3 regions of the Alteromonas lipotrueae genome follow, and region 2 is predicted to be linked to each of the others. Evidence: predicted binding sites of a transcription regulator. Region 2 holds the regulator's gene; each other region holds the start of a gene.
What was found. The regulator FNR, encoded in region 2, switches genes on or off when oxygen is low (the NO sensors DNR and NnrR bind a similar motif). The targets are predictions, from matches to a motif close to TTGATCTAGATCAA.
Positions count from the first base shown of each region.

Region 1 (4,015 bases), on a different contig from region 2:
TTGATTTGAAGAGGACTGAGTTACTGCGACAGAGGCTGAAATGGAACCCGTAATTACCTTAGATATTGCAGCTTGTAATGCCGCCGACAAACTAACTTGAACATCTACTTTTCTAAGCTCAGCCGCTCTTTGAAGCTTAGAAGAGATTGCGCTATTTATTTGATAAATAGACTGACTCAATTCCGGTAAACTCTGGGGCCCGTCCCATACATCACTAAGCATATATACAGGCCTTCCGTTGACTACACTTAATTTCGTAGATGCATCATCTAGTGTATTTCCAAGAGGATCGGTACTAAACCCGATGAATTCTGCAGCAGCTATAGTAACCTCATCGGGTAAAGTTGATACTTTTCGCGCTCCCACTGTATACATACCAGGGAATTCAAGCCCACCAGCATCAATCACCGCGACCTCATAGTGAAAACTCTTTCCATTTAGAATGTCCAACACAATTACATCAGCTGATTCGCCTTGAGCGACAGAAATAACATGGCTTTTCAATGCAGAATCAGAACAGGCTGAGTTACTCTGACAAACAGTAACCTTTGTCGTAGCATGCGAATAACCTGCGCTGATGATAAGGCCAGCGGTGAATAAGAGAGAAGAAATTGATTTCATAACTTTCCTTGTTTATAAATTTTATTGTAAGTCCTTAGCGACTATTGACGACCGTGTAAATACAAGTAATCACTTTCGCCAACTATCGTGAAAATATCAAACTACGAGGGGGGGGGGGCAACCATTTCCTTAACTAAACCTATCCAACGACGACTTTTCTGAGATATTCAATAACGTCTTTTGTATTCGGTTGTTTGTCCGTCCATATATAGAATGATTCGGCAGCTTGTTCAACTAACATCCCTAGCCCATCTATCTGTGTCTTTACACCCAACTCTGCCGCATCTCTCATAAAACGCGTGGGCGAGTTTTTATAAACCATGTCGTAAACCACTTCACAGTGATGTAAAACACCGCCATCTAAACTACACGGTAACTCATTGCTTAAACTGGCGGCTGTTGAATTGATAATAATATGTGGGGCTACTGTATCGCAGTCTTCTATACCAACAACCTTAACCTTTCCTCCGCCCGTTTCACTTGCCACTATTTCTGCTTTAGCCTTTGTCCTGTTAGTAAGATGTAACGACGCTATGCCTGAAGCAATAAGTGGCGCTATCACGCCTCTTGCTGCTCCACCGGCACCTATTAATAGCACACGTTTATTTTTTAGCTGTACGCCGTGGTTAAGTAAATCATTCACCAGCCCCACCCCGTCGGTATTAAAACCTGCAACAGTGCCATCGCTGCGCTTCATTAAGGTGTTAACTGCTTTTGCGTCTAACGCAGCCTGGTCGTCTACGTTGGCAAGGGCAAAGGCATCTTGTTTAAACGGCATAGTGACATTACAACCCACTGCGCTCGGTTGCGCTAGGAATGCCTTCGCTTCAGGCGTAAAACCATCTTCTGGCGCAAGGATCTTTTCGTAACTAATTTGCTCGCCACATTGCTTAGCGAACATTTCATGAATAGTTGGTGATAGACTCTGAACAATAGGGTTACCGAAAACGGCAAACTTTTTCATTGGATTATTAATAAGGCTGTCTGTCATGGGAATGTCTAACTTCTTTAAATCGATACGAAAGGAAAAACCTGCTGTGTCAGAGACTACACCATATTACCGTATAGGTGGAGAAGATAAGGTACGCCTTTTGGCAAACCGCTTTTATGATGTTATGCGTGATGATCCTATTGCGAAGGAGCTTTACGCCATTCATCCTCAGCCAACAGATAGAATTAGAGAAGTGTTTTTTCTTTATTTAAGTTTGTGGTTAGGCGGACCTGACACCTATCAGCAACAATATGGTCACCCAAGGTTACGTTCACGGCATCTTTCTTTTAGTGTTACACCTGAATTAAAAGACCAGTGGATGTATTGTATGCGCAAAGCCATGCACGAGACTGTTGATGACCTCCCCCTCGCACAGCAACTTCTTAATGCACTCGATCAACTTGCCGAGCATATGATTAATAGTAAATAAAAAAGCGCTCCGTAAAACACGGAACGCTTTAGATTACGATATAAGGTTTTATGCCTTGCTAAGCTGCTTATTTAAGGCAACTTACCTTATTAAACGAACCTTAGAATGTGTAACCTACTGACAAGGTATAAACCCAAGGGTCGATGTCAATATCGTTTACGCTACCTTCTGCACCACCTACGGTAAATGACGCCTCGGTATTAATATCGATGTAACGTACTGACGCATTTACATGCCACTCTTTATCTATTTGATAGTCCATCCCTACTTGTGCAGAAATGCCTACAGAGTTATCTAAAGATAAATCATCAAGCCCCGCTTCCTTATTTGCAGCAGTAAATGATTCATCAAAGATAAAGGTATAGTTTAAACCCGCACCAACATATGGCTGAAACGCTGAGTTTGCGTCGTTGAAGTAGTAGTTAACGGTAATAGTAGGGGGTAAGTGCGTGACCTCTCCCAATGTGTTACCTGTACCTAGTGGATCGCTTACCGAAAAATTCACGTCGTGAGTAAACGGCGTTGCGGCCAACAATTCAACATTGATATTGTCGGTGATGAAATAAGCAACGTTTAATCCTAACTGGGTATCGTTATCGATAGTCAGTGCTACACCTAAATCGCTACCACCGGCAATGATGTTAGAGGATGATTCGTCGGGCGCAACGGTTGTTAATCCACCACGAACTATCCAATCACCCTTTTCATGAGCAGAAGCAAAAGGAGCGGCAAGCGCTAAAGAAATACATATGGCTGAAAGTGTGTGTGTACGCATTGTGTGTCTCTTGTGTGTTTAATGATAATGACGACACTGTAAACGTTTAAAAAGAAAATAATTTGATCCAGCGCAAGGTGCAATCTAGCTACATACCTTGGTAATGAGGGAATTTGATGTGGATCAAGGGAATGGCACCACAGGAAGAACCCATGGTGCAAAATATTACCAGTTTGTAGGCTGAAGCCAATCAGTTAGCTTTGCTTCCGCGCTACCTGGGGCTGGAGTATAGCAATACTCCCATCGGGCAAGTGGTGGCATAGACATTAAGATTGATTCGGTTCTACCACCAGTTTGTAACCCGAACAAGGTGCCTCTATCGAATACCAAGTTGAACTCTACATAGCGACCACGGCGATAAAGCTGAAAGTCACGCTCTCTTTCACCGTATGAGGTACTTTTTCGCTTTTCTACGATAGGTACGTAAGCATCGACAAAACCATTACCCACTGCCTGCATAAAGTTAAATGAAGTTTCAAAACCCCAATCATTTAAATCGTCAAAGAATAAACCGCCTACACCACGTGTTTCATTGCGATGCTTTAAGAAGAAGTAGTCATCACACCACTTCTTATATTTCCCGTACACGTCTTCACCAAAGGGAGCACACAATTTCTTCGCGGTATTGTGCCAATGCACGACGTCGTCTTTAAAGGGGTAAAACGGGGTTAAATCGAACCCACCGCCAAACCACCAAATAGGGGCTTCACCTTCTTTTTCGGCAATAAAAAAGCGTACATTTGCATGAGACGTTGGAATATAGGGGTTGTGTGGGTGAATAACTAACGAGACCCCCATGGCTTGAAAGTTTCTACCCGCAAGTTCCGGACGGTTAGCCGTGGCAGACGCCGGCATTTGGCTACCAAACACGTGAGAAAAATTAACCCCACCTTGCTCTATTACTGCGCCGTTTTTAATAACCCGTGAACGCCCGCCACCACCTTCCTCGCGAACCCAAGAATCTTCTTTGAACTGCCCTTTACCGTCGGCAAGTTCTAAGGTTTGGCAAATGTTGTCCTGCAAAGACAATAAGTACGCTTTTACTTGTTCTATTACTTCACCGGCGTCTTTACCGTCTAACTGTTGATTTACGTGTTGGGGGTCAATCATGATCTTATTATCTCTCCGGTGTCGCCGTCACGGATGGTACTGGGTTTAGCGTGGCCACCTACTTCCCCATCAATATAGAAAACACTAT
Region 1 is NZ_JAESDJ010000023.1:1,449-5,463, forward strand. Features, by position in the region: gene KYS23_RS19455 (hypothetical protein) at 1-621, opposite strand, end outside; gene aroE (shikimate dehydrogenase) at 761-1,585, opposite strand; gene KYS23_RS19465 (group II truncated hemoglobin) at 1,611-2,042, shown strand; gene KYS23_RS19470 (OmpW family outer membrane protein) at 2,143-2,817, opposite strand; gene hemF (oxygen-dependent coproporphyrinogen oxidase) at 2,983-3,927, opposite strand; gene tsaC (L-threonylcarbamoyladenylate synthase type 1 TsaC) at 3,924-4,015, opposite strand, start outside.
Region 1: a site for FNR is predicted at 2,931-2,944, ahead of KYS23_RS19470 (OmpW family outer membrane protein). Genes of this name have one in related genera too.

Region 2 (4,015 bases):
AAGTCGCTTTTGTAGCTTGTTAAAGCTGTATTTTTGTTTGTTTTGAGACGCGGTTAACGAGGCGTCTGCACGGTTTGTGCCTGCACTGGTCATATCAATAGCTTGGTTACTGCGAAAAAAACCATTATACAGTAATCAGGTAAAATTGAATGTGCGAGGTTAAGATTTTTTGTATCTTGTCGGCACTAGCCGCTAGCAAAAAACAATAGCGCAAAAGACTATAGAGCGGTGCTAGCAAACAGTGCCGACAGGCTGTGTACAAACACGTTTGAATTACCGTGAAAGGGGCGAAATAAAGCCGTCTGGTTTTATTGCCAGTACATCACACACAAGTTCATCAATAACATGTTCAGCCGTGTTACCTATAAGGGCCGCGGAAATACCTACTCTGCCAACGGTACCAATGATCACAAGTTCGGCATCGATATCTTTGGCTATTCTTGGAATGACTTTTTCAGGAAGCCCCTCTTTCACATAACAGCGCTCGCTATCGATAGCATACTTTTCGCTGTGTGTGTTCATCTCGAGTTCGTGATGATGCTTTACCGCGTTGTTGTATGTGTCTGGGTCGAACTCAGGAACTTCAATAGCAATATTAAGCGGTGTAGCAGGGTAGCTGTTAACCAAATTTACGTTGCCGCTGAGTAATGCGGCATAATCGTTAGCAATAACTGTGATTTTGTCGTTGAGTAGCGCATGTTCGTCGTCTTCACTGCCTACATTTACCGCCGCAATAATTTCGCCGTTTTCAGGCCATTCATGTTCTTTAACCAACAATACGGGGGAGGGGCATTTTCTAAGGAGATGCCAGTCTGTAGGAGTAAAAATAACGGAGGCTAAATCGTCATGGCGCTTGGTTGCTTTTACAACCAAGTCTATATTGTTATCTATTACGTAATGCACAACAGCTTCAAAGGCACGGTTATTCCACTCAACAACAATATCGGTTTTTTCAAACCCTAAATCGCTAAGGATTTTCCGTAACCAACCCGCATGTTCCTTAGTGACCGCATCGCGCATAGCTTCACGATCATCAGGGCTAAGCATGGTTGTCATATCGTAAGATAAGTCGTAAACCACCAGCATGGCGGTGACAGAGGCACCTGTCTTTTTGGCAAGTTCATATGCACGGCTAAGCGCAGGTTGGGTATCTCTATCGGCTTCAATGACCGCTAAAATACGTTCATACTTAATCATAACCCCTCCAAACATTTTTAGATTTTTGGTTGCTACAATTTAAGTGTAATACCTATTTGCTATTACGTAACTTGTTTTAGATCAAAAGCTTTGAAGATTAGCTATTACAGGCGATATTAGGTGCAACCACAGACGTTAAACGTTGTGACATCTCATCAAAATCTAAAATAGTGATGAGTTTACCGTCCACTTGGATAATATTTTCTTTTTGAAAACGGCTTAATAAGCGGCTAATGGTTTCAATAGTTAGACCAAGATAGTTCCCAATTTCATTTCGGGTCATGGTTAGGTGAAATTCTTTATTTGAAAATCCACGTTCTTCGAAACGTTGAGAAAGCTGAGAGAGGAAATACAATAGACGTTCTTCCGCTGAGCGCTTATTAAGCAACATCATGAGGTCATGATCTTGTTTAATTTCCGCACTCATGAAACTCATTATTTGATGTCTTAACTTCGGAAATTGAACCGACATCTCATCAAGCGTCTCATACGGTAATTCGCACACCATGGCGGTTTCTAATGCCTGGGCATAGCTTTGGTGCTTGTTTTCCCGTAATGCATCGAAGCCGATAATATCGCCAGGGAAGTGAAAACCTGTAATCTGCTCTTCACCATCTGAATTGGTGACGAAAGACTTAAAAGAGCCCGTGCGTACTGCGTAAAGAGAGTTAAATGTATCTCCCGACTTTACCAGCAAATCACTCTTGTGAAGGGGTTTCTTTCGCTCAATAATATCATCTAAAGATTCAATCTCAGTCTTGTTTAGCGCAACGGGTAAACACAAGTGGCTGAAACTGCAATTTTGACAATGAATTGAGAATTGGCTTCCTTTGCTCATAAGTTCAAACTATAAATAGGGTCGACTTAATATAATCTTACTCTTTTGTTTATGAAATTGCTGCATAAATTAAAAAGAGAGCGTAAATAGCCAATATTCCAGAAAAGCATTGTCTTACCACGGGGTGCCTGAAACCGGCTATTAGGTACTGACTACCTGCGCTTGCCGCCAGCAAAGTGGGCAGAGTACCTAACCCAAAAAATAGCATAATGGCAGCGCCGTCAACGGCCGAGCCTGATGCTAATGACCACGTTAACGTGGAATAGACCAACCCGCAGGGAAGCCAGCCCCATATAAAACCATAGGGTAGTGCATAAACCGGGCTTTTGAATGGAAGAAATCGTTTAGATAAGGGCTGAATAGCTTTAAATAACCCGCGCCCCATAGCTTCAATATAATTCAAGCCTTGCCACCACTTTCCCAAATAACACGCTAAAAGCACCAGCATAACGCCACTAATCAAAGATAAAACGGGTTTAGCGATAGGCACAAATTCGGTTGCCATTTGGCCGACAGCGCCTGTAATAGCACCGGCTAATGTGTAGCTGAGGATACGGCCAAAATTATAGGCAAGGGTGTAGGGTAAAGCAGGTTCATTACTTGGCGTTACCGTGCGTAGTGCCGCAACAATACCGCCACACATGCCAACACAATGCACTCCGCCAGCAATTCCAATGAAAAAGGCAGAGAATATATTAACCTCTGTCATCAGTTTCTTTACGTTGTTGTAACTGCTTTCGCTGCTCGGCTAGCTTCTTTTCATCACCTGATAAATCATCATCAAACAAAATGCTATAGCCCTGTCTATCAAGGTCTTCAAACTGATTGGTTTTAACCGCCCAGAAAAAGATAACCAGCGCCAACGCAACAATGATGATAGCGATGGGAATTAAGACGTAAATGATACTCATGTTATTTACTTAATAACCTCGTTGAATTGGTGACCACAATAATACTACTCAGTGACATGCCAACCACGGCCATCCAGGGAGAGAGTAAACCCGACACCGCAAAAGGAAGAATGATTATATTGTAACCTACTGACCATGCGATGTTTTGCTGAATTTTACGCTTTACCTGTTTAGCCACTGAAAATAAGGTTGGTACCGACAGCAAGCTGTCTCCCAGCAAAATAACATCTGCCGCTGTTTTGGCTACATCGGTGGCGTTTCCTACCGCAACCGCCACATCTGCACTTGCAAGAACAGGGGCATCGTTTATACCGTCGCCCATCATCATGACTTTGCGGCCTTGCTTTTGTAACGTATGCACCTGAGAATACTTTTGCTCAGGCGATAGGCCACCTTTCGCTAAATTGATAGGTAAGCTGGCAGTAAGTGCATTAACATTATTTTGTGTATCACCACTTAACACCACCAATTGATGTGCATTCAGTGCGTTGAGTGTCGCTAAGGCATCTTGACGCAAGCTATCATTGACGCAGAACGCCGCCATTAATACACCGTCGGCACACAAAAACACATTTGCCGGTATGTCTACCTTAGAGGTGGTTGGTAAGTTACAAAATACGGCTGAGCCCATAGTAAAAACTACGTTGTTTATCTCACCACTAATGCCACCACCTGGTGTAACGGTAAATCCGTTCATGCTATTAGGTGGGGTTTTATTTTGTGACTTAACATTATCGCTGTCGAAGGCACGCGCAATAGGGTGCTCAGAACGAGACTCTAACAATGCGGTGAGCGCCATTACCTGCACCGGATCTACCCCTTTAGCAAACCAGCGCTGTTGCAACGAGAACTTGCCTTCGGTTAGTGTGCCGGTTTTATCAAGGGCAATAGTATCAATATCGTTGAGTTGCTCTAACGCATCTGCACGCTTTAACAAAATGCCCTGACGATTTAGCTTTGCCATGGCACAGGTTAACGCTGACGGTGTGGCTAAGCCAAGGGCACAAGGGCACGTTGCCACTAATACCGAGATGGTGATCCAAAACGCTTCTTCACTGCCCACAAACGA
Region 2 is NZ_JAESDJ010000004.1:107,871-111,885, forward strand. Features, by position in the region: gene ttcA (tRNA 2-thiocytidine(32) synthetase TtcA) at 1-93, opposite strand, end outside; gene uspE (universal stress protein UspE) at 274-1,197, opposite strand; gene fnr (fumarate/nitrate reduction transcriptional regulator Fnr) at 1,295-2,035, opposite strand; gene KYS23_RS07465 (sulfite exporter TauE/SafE family protein) at 2,085-2,744, opposite strand; gene ccoS (cbb3-type cytochrome oxidase assembly protein CcoS) at 2,731-2,946, opposite strand; gene KYS23_RS07475 (heavy metal translocating P-type ATPase) at 2,948-4,015, opposite strand, start outside.

Region 3 (4,015 bases), on a different contig from region 2:
CTTACGCTGCTGTATCGCTTTAATGGAAAAGGAGGGCAAGGTTGGAGTTCAATATCTCGTTAGAAAACCGCATTAGTGCGAAAGCCGCATTACCATCTTCCATGCAGGTAGTGGGTATTACCGGGCCATCAGGTGCGGGTAAAAGCAGCTTGCTTCGTGCGCTAGCTGGGTTCGAACAAGAAGCATCAGTAAGTGTTAATTGGTTTGCTGAAGATGCTAAACCTATTGCTAGCGCAACAGTTAACGCGCATTCAGCAACCAAGGAAATAAACGTAAATAGCGCGCCCATCCGCGTGCGGGTAGGTTTGGTATTTCAGCAGCCTATGCTATTTCCTCATGTAAATGTAAAAGGTAATTTAGCACTGGCCGAACGTCATGCTGGCTCAAAGGCGTTAACAGTTGAACATGCTATTGCTGGTTGTGAGTGCGAACATTTGCTGCATAAATCAATAGGCAGCCTTTCAGGTGGTGAAGCGCAGCGGGTGGCATTAGCGCGTGCACTGGTTAATGGCCCAGATGTGCTGATGCTTGATGAGTCGTTAAGCGCATTAGATGCAGCTTTACGTAGCAAAATTCTGCGATTTCTAGTCAAAACCTGTGGGCGCTTAAATATAAAATTGATCATGGTGTCTCACGATGTTCAAGACTTGGCTCTATTCTGTGATGGGCTGATATCTGTAGTTGATGGCGCGGTAGAGGCGACGGGTTCAGTAGCTTACGTTATGGCGAAAATCGCCAGCCAGGGAAGTGTAGAAAATCCCTGTGCAATTTTAGAAGGCGAGGTAATTCAAAAGTCGAAAGATTTTCCTTATCCATTTACACGTTTGAATGTAAGCGGCAACGTACTTTACGCCAAAGCTACCGTGCAATGTGATAATAAACTGAATACGGAAAACAAAGATGAGCAAAGGGTAGGCACTTACCAGTATCCGCAGCGAGGAAAAATAGCCGTTTTTGCCAGCGAGGTGAGTATTGATACCAATACACAAGTGAATGTGCCCTCTAGCAGTATTTTAAACGCGTTACCGTGCGAAGTGGCGGAAATTTACTTCTCTGAAACACCGCAATCTAAAGAACATCAACTACAAACCGCAATCGTGGTGCTATCCCATGGTAATCAAGCGTTGTATGCCAGAGTAAGCACCTTGTCGATTGAACGGTTGAAACTTGAACCTGGTTTATCCGTGGTAGCTAGGTTCAAACTTCAGTAGGTTTGCAAAGCGTTTTAAAGCGCTGCGTTTACTATTACTAGGTGCTAAATTCCCGGCCCTAAACTCCCACTGCCTAAATTGCCGCAGAATAGCGTGAAATATGGTGACCTTTGTTTAGGTAAGCGTCGAATCTTGCACATATTGCTCTTATATAAATGCGAGACTTATTTGGCACACTAATATATCGATCGCGAAGTTCAATAATACCGTCGTCTACTAACGATTTAAGGCTCGTTAATTCAATACAGAAATAGCCATTGAATTTAATATTGTACTTGTCTTCAATATCTTTCTTATCTAAATACAAATTACACATTAAAGACATAATCACGTCTCGACGAATGCGATCGTCTAGGGTTAACGCAATGCCGTTGGCGGTTAGCGGTATGTCGTTGTCCAACCGGTTGTAATAGTCTTTAAGTTGTTTGGGGTTCTGGCCATATGCATTGCCTATTGTACTAATGGCAGATACGCCCAAACCAAGTAAGTCACTGTTTTTATGCGTGGTGTAGCCTTGAAAGTTTCGGTGCAATACGTGGTTATGCTTAGCCATGGCTAGTGTGTCGCTGGGCTTCGCGAAGTGATCTAAACCAATCATTTCAAAGCCTGTTTTAGAAAAACTTTCTACTGCCATTTGGTGCATTGCCGCTTTTTCATCAGGGGTGGCTAGGGTATCTAGCGGTATTTTGCGTTGGGCTGCGAATCTGTCTGGTAAGTGGGCATAGCTAAAAAGTGACACTCGGTCGGGTGACATGGCTTTTACCGCCACTACCGTGGTGCGAAACTTCTCCATAGTTTGTTTGGGCAAACCGTAAATTAAGTCCAAATTGACCGAGGTATAGCCTATGTTTTTTGCATCAAACACTAATTTGGCAATGTGTGCGGTACTTTGAACCCGATTGATAGACTGCTGAACATCTACATTAATATCTTGTACACCAAAGCTAACACGGGTGTAACCTAATTCATTTAAATCTTTTAAGTATTCACAAGTCACATTTCTAGGATCTAACTCAATTGAAAATTCAGCTTCGCTGGAAATAAGAAAGTGTTTCTTAATCAGATACATTAAATAGGTATGTTGTATCGTTGAAAGAAAACTTGGGGAGCCTCCACCTAAATGAAGGGCTACCACTTTCTTATCTTTATAAAGCGATTTTTTCGCTACCATCTCTTTTTCAATGTAGCTAAGGTAATGGTCGGCTTTTTCGTTGTGGCGAGTTACTATTTTATTGCAGCCACAGTAATAGCAAAGCTGTTCGCAGAAAGGGATGTGAATATATAAGCTTATGGTATCGGCGCCGCAGTTTTCAGACGCGCTCTCTAATAACCCGTCGTTCACCGACTCGAATTTAAGCGCAGTAGGGTAAGAAGTGTAACGTGGCGCCTGTTGTGCATATTTTGTAATTGTACTTGTGGCGCGATCAATTGGCGAATTCATAGGTATTTTCTGCTTAGTTTGCTAGTAAAGTAGCGAAAGACACTTATACAGGTGGCCTTTCTTTCGTGGTAAACCCATTTCATCATTGATAATAATGCAAACTAGTAAGGTGTTTATTGATCTCGTTCAAGGTTTTGCTCTTAAACATACTCATTATAGTCAGTTTTCCAATTTTGCTAGTACAAGGCCTGCTGGTAAGGAAAAAAACGCTCAAATTACCGGAACCTTCCGGTAAAAGAGTGGGTTGCTGCCAGTGCGCTAGCAATGCCCCCAAAAAGGTGCATCTTAAAGGCGATGCGCATAGCGGCGTTCCGGTAAGCTGTCAGCAAATGAAGGCTCCCTTGGCGTTGCTTATTGCGGGAGATTCCGCTGCCGCTGGCGTGGGTGTATCTACTCAAGAACAAGCACTGTCTGGCTGGTTAATTAACAGTTTGTCGGAAAACTTTTGCGTTGATTGGGAATTAAAGGCCAAGACAGGGGTTAACAGTACGGATTTGTTATCCATGTTGCAGCGGGCTAAACCCAACCTTGATCCTACGTATGATGCTAATTCAACGTCCCTCTCAACAATCACTTCTACCCATAGTTTCGACACGCCTCTTCAATGCAGCTCGTTCGACGTGGCGGTTATTTCAATAGGGGTAAATGATGTAACGGGTTTTACGTCCTTGCGCCGGTGGCGTAGTAATGTCACGCAAATAATTGAAATACTAAAAGCGCGATACCAGTGCAGGTCAGTTGTATTTACCGCACTGCCTCCTATGCACGAATTTCCCGCGCTACCCCAACCGTTACGTTGGGTGTTAGGGCAAAGAGCGAAGTACCTCAATACCGCCTTGCTTAAGCTGGTGAACAAATATCATGGGGTTAACGTACTCACACTAACCTTAAACCCAATAGGTAATGATCAATCAGACAACACGCTCAAATACATGGCTGAAGATGGCTTTCATCCGCAAGTTGCAGGCTATCAATTGTGGTCTAACGCTGTTGTGAAGTTAGTGAACGAAGAACTTGATGAATTGGTCGGTAAAAATAGCAATGTTGGTTGAAGCTGAAAGGTTCACCCCTACAATACATTATTCATTTAGTAGGTGTTTAAAACCAACAATATTTAACGGCTTCGCGCTGGAGGTGCAATGAAAAGAGTAACGATAGATATGGTGTCAGACGTAGTTTGCCCTTGGTGCATTATTGGTTACGAACGTCTACAAAAAGCCATCGCGCAATTAGACGATATTGAAGTAACTATTCAATTTCACCCGTTTGAACTTAACCCGGACATGCCGCAAGAAGGACAGGACGTTCGTGAACATATAATGGAAAAATACGGGCTTACTCCAGCACAAAGTGATCAAAACCG
Region 3 is NZ_JAESDJ010000012.1:113,295-117,309, reverse strand. Features, by position in the region: gene modB (molybdate ABC transporter permease subunit) at 1-63, shown strand, start outside; gene KYS23_RS15845 (ATP-binding cassette domain-containing protein) at 42-1,211, shown strand; gene hemN (oxygen-independent coproporphyrinogen III oxidase) at 1,285-2,652, opposite strand; gene KYS23_RS15835 (SGNH/GDSL hydrolase family protein) at 2,982-3,704, shown strand; gene KYS23_RS15830 (DsbA family oxidoreductase) at 3,792-4,015, shown strand, end outside.
Region 3: a site for FNR is predicted at 2,769-2,782, ahead of hemN (oxygen-independent coproporphyrinogen III oxidase). Genes of this name have one in related genera too.